2 regions of the Paraburkholderia sprentiae WSM5005 genome follow, and region 1 is predicted to be linked to the other one. Evidence: predicted binding sites of a transcription regulator. Region 1 holds the regulator's gene; the other holds the start of a gene.
The links. Region 1 encodes HrcA, which represses chaperone genes, less so after heat shock. Its sites were predicted from a motif close to TTAGCACTCNNNNNNNNNGAGTGCTAA; they were not measured.
Positions count from the first base shown of each region.

Region 2: a site for HrcA is predicted at 1,518-1,544, ahead of rpoH (RNA polymerase sigma factor RpoH). Genes of this name have one in related genera too.

Region 1 is NZ_CP017561.2:486,905-491,115, forward strand. Features, by position in the region: gene recN (DNA repair protein RecN) at 1-103, opposite strand, end outside; gene BJG93_RS02270 (NAD kinase) at 171-1,073, opposite strand; gene hrcA (heat-inducible transcriptional repressor HrcA) at 1,284-2,303, shown strand; gene hemH (ferrochelatase) at 2,480-3,550, shown strand; gene BJG93_RS02285 (RNA-binding S4 domain-containing protein) at 3,559-3,966, shown strand; gene BJG93_RS02290 (hypothetical protein) at 3,938-4,099, opposite strand.
Region 2 is NZ_CP017561.2:311,089-315,299, reverse strand. Features, by position in the region: gene ybiB (DNA-binding protein YbiB) at 1-665, shown strand, start outside; gene BJG93_RS01520 (nuclear transport factor 2 family protein) at 735-1,118, opposite strand; partial or broken gene BJG93_RS01515 (acyloxyacyl hydrolase) at 1,160-1,260, opposite strand; gene rpoH (RNA polymerase sigma factor RpoH) at 1,607-2,542, shown strand; gene cydP (cytochrome oxidase putative small subunit CydP) at 2,888-3,148, shown strand; gene BJG93_RS01500 (cytochrome ubiquinol oxidase subunit I) at 3,138-4,211, shown strand, end outside.

The DNA of each region.
Region 1 (4,211 bases):
TGCCGGCGCCGGTTTCGCCCGAGAAAACGGTAAAGCCGCTGTCGAATTCGAGGTCGAGCGCGGCGACGATGACGAAGTCGCGTATCGAGAGATGGCGAAGCATGGGAGTCTTCGGGTGAGCTTGGGATTCGGGTGTCGGCCGCGGCGGTGTGCGCAATTCAGAGCGCCGCTTACGGTCTCGGGTCTTCTTCGTGCGACGGGTACTCGTGCCAGTGCAGCTTCTTGCGCAGCGTCGCGTAATAGCTATAGCCGACCGGATGCAGCATCGGCACCGTGTGGCGCGAACGGCGCACCTCGATCGTGTCGCCGAGCTCCAGCGACGTGAACGACTGCATGTCGAAATTGACGTTCACCTCGCGCCCGGAAACGATCTGGATGCTGACCTTCGATTCGTCCGGCAACACGATCGGCCGGTTCGACAGCGCGTGCGGCGCGATCGGCACGAGCACGATGCCTTGCAGTTGCGGATGCAGGATCGGCCCCTGCGACGACAGCGCGTACGCGGTCGAGCCGGTCGGCGTCGCGACGATCAGGCCGTCCGAGCGCTGGTTGTACATGAAGCGGCCGTCGACCGACACGCGCAGCTCCGCCATACCCGAGAAGCCGCTACGGTTGACCACCACGTCGTTGAACGCGAGCGCGTGGTAGATCGCCGTGCCGTCGCGCACGATGCGCGCTTCGAGCAGCACGCGCTCCTCGCGCTCGAAATTGCCGGACAGCATTTGCGGCACGATCTCGCGCATGTCGGAGATCGGGATGTCCGTGATGAAGCCGAGCCGTCCGTGGTTGATGCCGATCAAGGGCGTGCGATACGGCGCCAGCTGGCGGCCGATGCCGAGCATCGTGCCGTCGCCGCCGAGCACCACGGCGACGTCGGCACGCGCGCCGATCTCGGCGGGACGCAGCGCCGGATAGTCGGTCACGCCGATCTCGGCGGCCGTGTCGGCTTCGAACACGACTTCGAGGCCGAGCTTCGCGATGCACGCGGCGAGCGCGGTCAGCGGCTCGGCGATGCCTGGCGTATTGCTGCGCCCGACGAGCGCGACGGTCTTGAACTGGCTGGTCACTTGCATGCCGGCATTACACCATAGGTAGGGCCTGAAAAGAACCGCCGACCAACCCGGCTGTGGTCCTGCGCACGCAGGGTGTCAGCGCATGTCGCGATTGTCGTTAGAATGGTGAAGACCTGATGACATGCGAGCTGGCCGACGGCGGCGCATTCGCTGGGGGCGGACGCCGCGGGCGCTCGCGGCTGCGGTGCCATTGAGCTAAAATTTTTCGTCATGCTAGATCCTCGCGCACAAACCCTCCTCAAAACGCTGATTGAGCGCTACATCGCCGAAGGTCAGCCGGTCGGTTCGCGCACGCTGTCACGTTATTCGGGCCTCGAACTGAGCCCGGCCACGATCCGCAACGTGATGTCGGACCTCGAGGATCTCGGGCTCGTGATCAGTCCGCATACCTCGGCGGGACGCATTCCGACGCCGCGCGGCTATCGTCTGTTCGTCGACACGATGCTGACGGTCGAATCCGCCGCCGACGAAGAGGCGGTGATGCGCACCGTCAAGACCACGCTGCAAGTGGGCGAACCGCAGAAGATCGTCGCCGCGGCGGCGAGCGTGCTGTCCAACCTGTCGCAGTTCGCCGGCGTTGTGCTCACGCCGCGTCGCAGCCATGTGTTCAAGCAGATCGAATTCATGCGCCTGTCGGACCAACGCATTCTGCTGATCATCGTGACGCCCGAAGGCGACGTGCAAAACCGCATCCTCGCCACCCAGCGCGACTTTTCGCCTTCGCAACTGGTTGAAGCCTCCAATTACATCAACGCGCACTTCGCGGGCCTGTCGTTCGACGAAGTGCGCCGGCGCCTGCGCGAGGAAATCGACGAGCTGCGCGGCGACATGACCTCGCTGATGCACGCGGCCGTCACCGCAAGCACCGACGAATCCGACACCGGTGAGACCGTGCTGATTTCTGGCGAGCGCAATCTGCTCGAAGTTGCCGATCTTTCGTCCGACATGGCGCGCCTGCGCAAGCTGTTCGATGTGTTCGACCAGAAGACCAGCCTCCTTCAGTTGCTCGACGTGTCGAGTCATGCGGCGGGCGTGCAGATTTTCATCGGCGGCGAATCGAATCTGGTGCCGATCGAGGAAATGAGCGTCGTTACCGCGCCGTACGAGGTGAACGGCAAGATCGTCGGCACGCTCGGCGTGATCGGGCCGACCCGCATGGCCTACAACCGCGTGATTCCGATCGTCGACATCACCGCGCGGCTGCTGTCCATCACGCTCAGCCAGCAATAGTCCCCTGCTTCGCGGAGCCGTCATCGCAACCCGTGCCGGCCATGATGCGCGAACGCGCGGCGTCTGCCAATCGTCCGAACGGCCAGGGATGTCTGGCGGCGCCGGGCAGAACCCGCGCCGCTATAATGAATCTCCACTGATCGACTCGCCGCGTGAAGCGGTGATTTCTGTTGCCTATGCGCTTCGACCTCGAGCGGCCTTCCCAGAACGCCACGTCGCATCGCGTCGCGGTCTTGCTGATCAATCTCGGCACGCCCGACGCGCCGACGCCGCGTGCGGTCCGCCGCTACCTCGCGCAGTTCCTGTCCGATCCGCGCGTGGTCGAAATCCCGGCGCTGCTGTGGCAGCTGATTCTGCGTCTGTTGATTCTGCCGTTTCGCGGCCGCAGCTCCGCGAAAAAGTACGCGGCGGTCTGGATGCCCGAGGGCTCGCCGCTACGTGTCCATACCGAGAAGCAGCTGGAGGGTTTGCACCACCTGCTGCAACTGAACGACTACACGGTGCTGGTCGACTACGCGATGCGCTACGGCACCCCCGGCATTCCGGCAATGCTCAATCAACTAAAGCTCGCGGGTGCCGAGCGCGTGTTGCTGGTGCCGATGTATCCGCAATATTCCGCATCGACCACCGCGACCGCTTTCGACGAAGCATTTTCCGCGCTCAAGCGCATGCGCAATCAGCCGGAAATCCGCACGGTGCGCCAGTACGCCGATCACCCGGCATATATCGCGGCGCTCGCCGCGCAGGTGCGTCACTACTGGCATCAGCACGGCCGCCCCGACTTCCCGGCGGGCGACAAACTCGTGCTCAGTTTCCACGGCGTACCCAAGCGCACCCTCGATCTGGGCGATCCGTACCACGAGCAATGCCAGCAGACCGGTGCGCTGCTGACGCAGGCGCTCGAGCTGACGCCGGTCGAATGCCGCATCACGTTCCAGTCGCGCTTCGGCAAGGCCGAATGGCTGCAGCCCTACACAGCGCCGACGCTGAAGGAACTCGGCGCGGCAGGCGTGCGGCGTGCTGACGTGTTTTGCCCGGGTTTCACCGCCGACTGCCTCGAAACGATCGAGGAAATCGGCATGGAAGTGCGCGACGAATTTCTGCGGGCGGGTGGCAAGGAGTTTCACCGGATCGCCTGTCTGAACGCGTCGCAGCCGTGGGTTGCCGCGCTCGGCGAAATCGTCGCGCAGCATCTGCAGGGTTGGCCGGTGCAGGCGATGCCGGTGCCGCACGCGACAGGAGCTTGAATACGCAGATGAACTACCACATTGCAACCGAACCGGGCTCGAAACTGCGCATCGACAAATGGCTGTGGGCCGCGCGCTTTTTCAAGACGCGTTCGCTGGCCGCGGAGGCGGTCGAGAAGGGGCGGGTGCGCATCGGCGGCGCGACGGTGAAGCCGGCGAAGGACGTGCGCGTCGGCGATCTGGTCGACATCGAGATCGAGCGGTATGTGTGGCAGGTGGAGGTGCTGGGCGTCTGCGATGTACGCGGTCCGGCGAGCGTCGCGCAGACGCTTTATGTGGAAACCGCGCAGAGCAAGGCGAAGCGGCAGGTCGAACAGGAGCGGCGCAAGGTCTATCACGAGCCGGCCGCCGCACTGCACGGGCGGCCGACCAAACGCGACCGGCGCACTATCGACAGATTTTCAGGTGGGGATTGAAAAACTGCTCCATGGTGGCGTGCACGCCGCCGTATTCGGTGGTGTGGTCGTTGACTGCACCGGACATGCAGATGGTCGTGGTGCCCGCGATCAGTACCAATGCGACCACCCCGATGGCAAAGGTCAGTTTCACGGTACTCCCTTGGGAAGGTGGTAGGCCGGGACAGGCTATCGGAAGGACTCTCAGGCGACGGTAAGGCTTACGTCAGATTAGGGTTAACGTGGCGTTGACCGGTCCATGATTG
Region 2 (4,211 bases), 180 kb from region 1:
AGCAGCCGAATCTGGTGCCGTTGCTCGCGCTGCTGCTCGCGCGCGAAGGGGTGCCGGTGCTCGTGCATGGCGTCACCGAGGATCCGGGTCGCGTGACGAGCGCGGAAATTTTCACGCATCTGCGCATCGCCCATGCGCAGTCGCACGCACAGATCGAGGCTGGACTCGACGAGCGGCGCGTCGCCTTCGCATCGATCGAGGTACTCGCGCCCCAGCTCGCGCGCCTGCTCGCGCTGCGCCGGCGCATGGGTGTGCGCAATTCGACGCATACGCTCGTGAAGCTGCTGCAGCCATTCGCGCCCGCGGGACTGCGGCTCGTCAATTACACGCATCCGCCGTATCGCGACAGCCTCACGCAGCTGTTCATCGCGCACCCCGATGCGGCCGTCGGCGGTGCGCTGCTCGCGCGCGGCACCGAAGGCGAGGCGGTCGCCGATACGCGCCGGCAGGTGCAGGTCGACTGGCTGCATGATGGCATCTGCGAGACGCGGCTGCCGCACGAACGCTCGTCGGCCGATGCGCCCGACGTGGAACTGCCCGAGGCCCGCGACGCGGCGACCACGGCCGCCTGGATCGCGACCGTGCTGCGCGGCGAAGCGCCGGTGCCGGGCGCGATCGAGCGGCAGGTCGAGCTGATCGTCGACATCGCGAAGACGGCGGGCTGACGGCGCGCGGGTTGCCGTTGCGCTGCCGCCGCGGGCACGCTCACGAGGCATGTCGGGCTCTGTCAAATCTCACTCCAGCGCGCAACGCGTCGCCTGCCATGCGATCAGCCGCCACTGCCCGTCTTCCTGCGTATGAATCGCGGTATAGGCAATCGGAAACAGCAGCGCGCCGTTGTTCGCCTCCATCTCGATCAGCGCGCGGCCCGTGACCACGTAGGTCTCGCGCCCGGCCGGCAACACGTCCTGCGACTGCACCTCGATTTGCCGATAACGGCGGCGCCCCGCGACGATGCCGTCGATGAATTGCCGTTTCGTCTCGCGCTTGCCGTTCGTGTGGACGTAGCTCACGTTGTCCGCAAGCAGTGTGTCGAGCGATTGTCCATCGCCGTCGACCATCGCGCGAAAACGCTCTCGCTCGAGCCCGCGAATCGCTTCGATCATCTTTGCCGCCATTGCATAGACCCTCGCACACCGTAAGCCGCAGGCGGCCACCGTCAGAAGTGATACTGCAAACACAGCTGGCTGAAATTTATACCAGGATTCGGCTCTTTGATACCGCCATTGGACTCGCACCGAAGCGATAGCCGGCGTCGTGAGGTGGCGATTATTAAGCGACTGCTTGCTTTACTTTCCGCGCAAGTTCAAGAGCGTCAATCGCACGAGCGATGCAGTGAGACACGAAGTTATTCTCTTATAAACAGGCAGAACCAAGCCGAATATGTGAACGATGCGGCCCCGATTGCTATTTTGTATGGGTCAAACCGGCAAGCCAAATATAGCGTATGATGACTATCGAAAGGCGAAACTCAATAGGATTTTCGGGAACTTAGATAGCGCTGCGACCTCTAATCATTAGCACTCGGCGGATCAGAGTGCTAACATCCATCGCTGAAGTCGTTTATTGAGTCCGCTATTTGTCTGATTCCAAAGGAGCTTCACACGTGAGCCATGCAATGACCCTTCCGAGTACTCTGAGCCCGTCGTCGGCTAAGGCCGCTCCGGCAGGTGCACTGGCGCTCTCGCATTTCTCGCTGCTGTCCGGTCAACTGGGCAACATCGACGCCTACATTCAGGCGGTCAACCGGATTCCGATGCTGACGCCGGCGGAAGAACGCCAGTTCGCCACCGAGTTTCGCGAACACGACAATCTGGAGGCGGCGCGCCGCCTTGTGCTGTCGCACCTGCGACTCGTCGTGTCCATCGCGCGTAACTACCTCGGCTACGGTTTGCCGCACGCCGACCTGATCCAGGAAGGCAACATTGGCCTGATGAAAGCGGTCAAGCGCTTCGATCCGGAGCAAAACGTGCGCCTCGTGTCGTACGCGATGCACTGGATCAAGGCTGAGATCCACGAATACATCCTGCGCAATTGGCGCATGGTGAAGGTCGCCACCACCAAGGCGCAGCGCAAGCTGTTCTTCAACCTGCGCAGCCACAAGCAAGGTCTCGGCGCGTTCACGCCGGACGAGATCGACGGTCTCGCCAAGGAATTGAACGTGAAGCGCGAAGAGGTCGCGGAAATGGAAACGCGTCTGTCGGGCGGCGACATCGCGCTCGAAGGTCAGGTCGAGGACGGTGAGGAATCGTACGCACCGATCGCCTATCTGGCCGACTCGCACAACGAGCCGACCGCCGTGCTCGCTTCCCGTCAGCGCGACCGGCTGCAAAGCGACGGCATCGCAAGCGCGCTCGACGCGCTCGATCCGCGCAGCCGCCGCATCATCGAAGCGCGCTGGCTGAAGGTGGCCGACGACGGCTCAGGTGGCTCGACGCTGCACGAGCTGGCCGACGAGTTCGGCGTTTCGGCCGAACGCATCCGCCAGATCGAAGCCAGCGCGATGAAGAAGATGCGCGGCGCGCTGACCGAATACGCATAAAGCGTCGAACCCATGCGCGCGTAACTGGCGCTCAAAGCCCCGCCCTTGCAAGACGGCGGGGCTTTTTTCATTGTTTTCGTCCATTCTTCCGTTTGCGCGGCCGCGCGTTCGTGGCGGCACACCCACGGTCTCACGAGCGAGGCCGGTAAGCCTTTCTTGACGTATCGCAAGTCCGGTGGCAATACTTCGCGAACGCGGCAAGTTTCGCGACCTGACGCCGCATGGCTAAACCTGAGCGCGCAAGGTTCATCTCCTACAATCGGCATGCATTCGCCAGACTGCCTGACGGCCATGGCGGTCTGGATCCGGCCGGAGTCACCGGCGTGAAGTCGTCTTCGACCGATCATGACCATAGCCCTCAATCGCAGCAGCACTGTCCGGTCGCGCTGGCGCGGCCGGTTCACCAGGTGGGTGCGCGGTCCAACGCTGGCGCGCGATATCGCCATCATCCTCGCCATCAAGTTCGCACTGCTGATGACGCTCAAGTTCACATTCTTCAATCATCCGCAGGCGGAGCACATGATGCTGCCGCCTGAGCAGGTCGCGCAGGCGCTGCTGTCGGTGCCTGTCCCGCATCCGTCCCGAGGTAATCGACATGCCCGTTAGCGAAGTCGTAGAACTGTCGCGGCTCCAGTTCGCCATCACGGCGCTTTATCACTTTCTGTTCGTGCCGCTCACGCTCGGTCTCACCTGGCTGCTCGTCATCATGGAGTCCGTCTATGTGATGACCGGCAAGCAGATCTACAAGGACATGACGCAGTTCTGGGGCAAGCTGTTCGCGATCAACTTTGCAATGGGCGTCGCAACCGGCCTCACCCTCGAGTTTCAGTTCGGCACCAACTGGGCCTATTACTCGCATTACGTCGGCGACATTTTTGGTGTGCCGCTCGCCGTCGAAGGACTGATGGCGTTCTTCCTCGAATCGACGTTCGTCGGCCTGTTCTTCTTCGGCTGGAACAGATTGTCAAAAATCCAGCATCTGATCGTCACGTTCTGTGTCGCGCTCGGTTCGAACCTGTCGGCGCTGTGGATCCTGATTGCCAACGGCTGGATGAACAATCCGGTCGGCGCGAAGTTCAACTACCAGACGATGCGTATGGAGCTCGACAGCATCGGCTCGGTGATCTTCAATCCGGTCGCGCAGGTGAAGTTCGTGCATACAGTGTCGGCCGGCTATGTGACCGCGGCGATCTTCGTGCTCGGCGTGTCGTCGTGGTATCTGTTGAGGCGCCGCGACACCGAGTTCGCGCTGCGCTCGTTCGCGATTGCCGCCGGCTTCGGTCTCGCGTCGGCGCTGTGCGTGATCGTGCTCGGCGACGAATCCGGCTATCGCACCGGTGAAGTCCAACAGGCCAAGCTCGCCGCGATCGAATCCGAATGGGAGACCGCGCCCGCGCCGGCACCGTTCACGATATTCGGTATTCCGAACCAGAAGGAGCAACGCACCGACTACGCGATCCGTGTGCCGTATGCGCTCGGCATCATCGCGACCCGCTCGCTCGACGAGCCCGTGGTCGGCCTGCGCGACCTGATCGCCGAAAACGAAGGTCGCATCAAGGACGGCATGCTCGCTTATTCGGCGCTGCAAAGGTTGAAGGGAGGCGACGCGAGCGACGAAGCGCATGCCGCCTTCGACAAGTACAAGGACGATCTCGGCTACGGCCTGTTG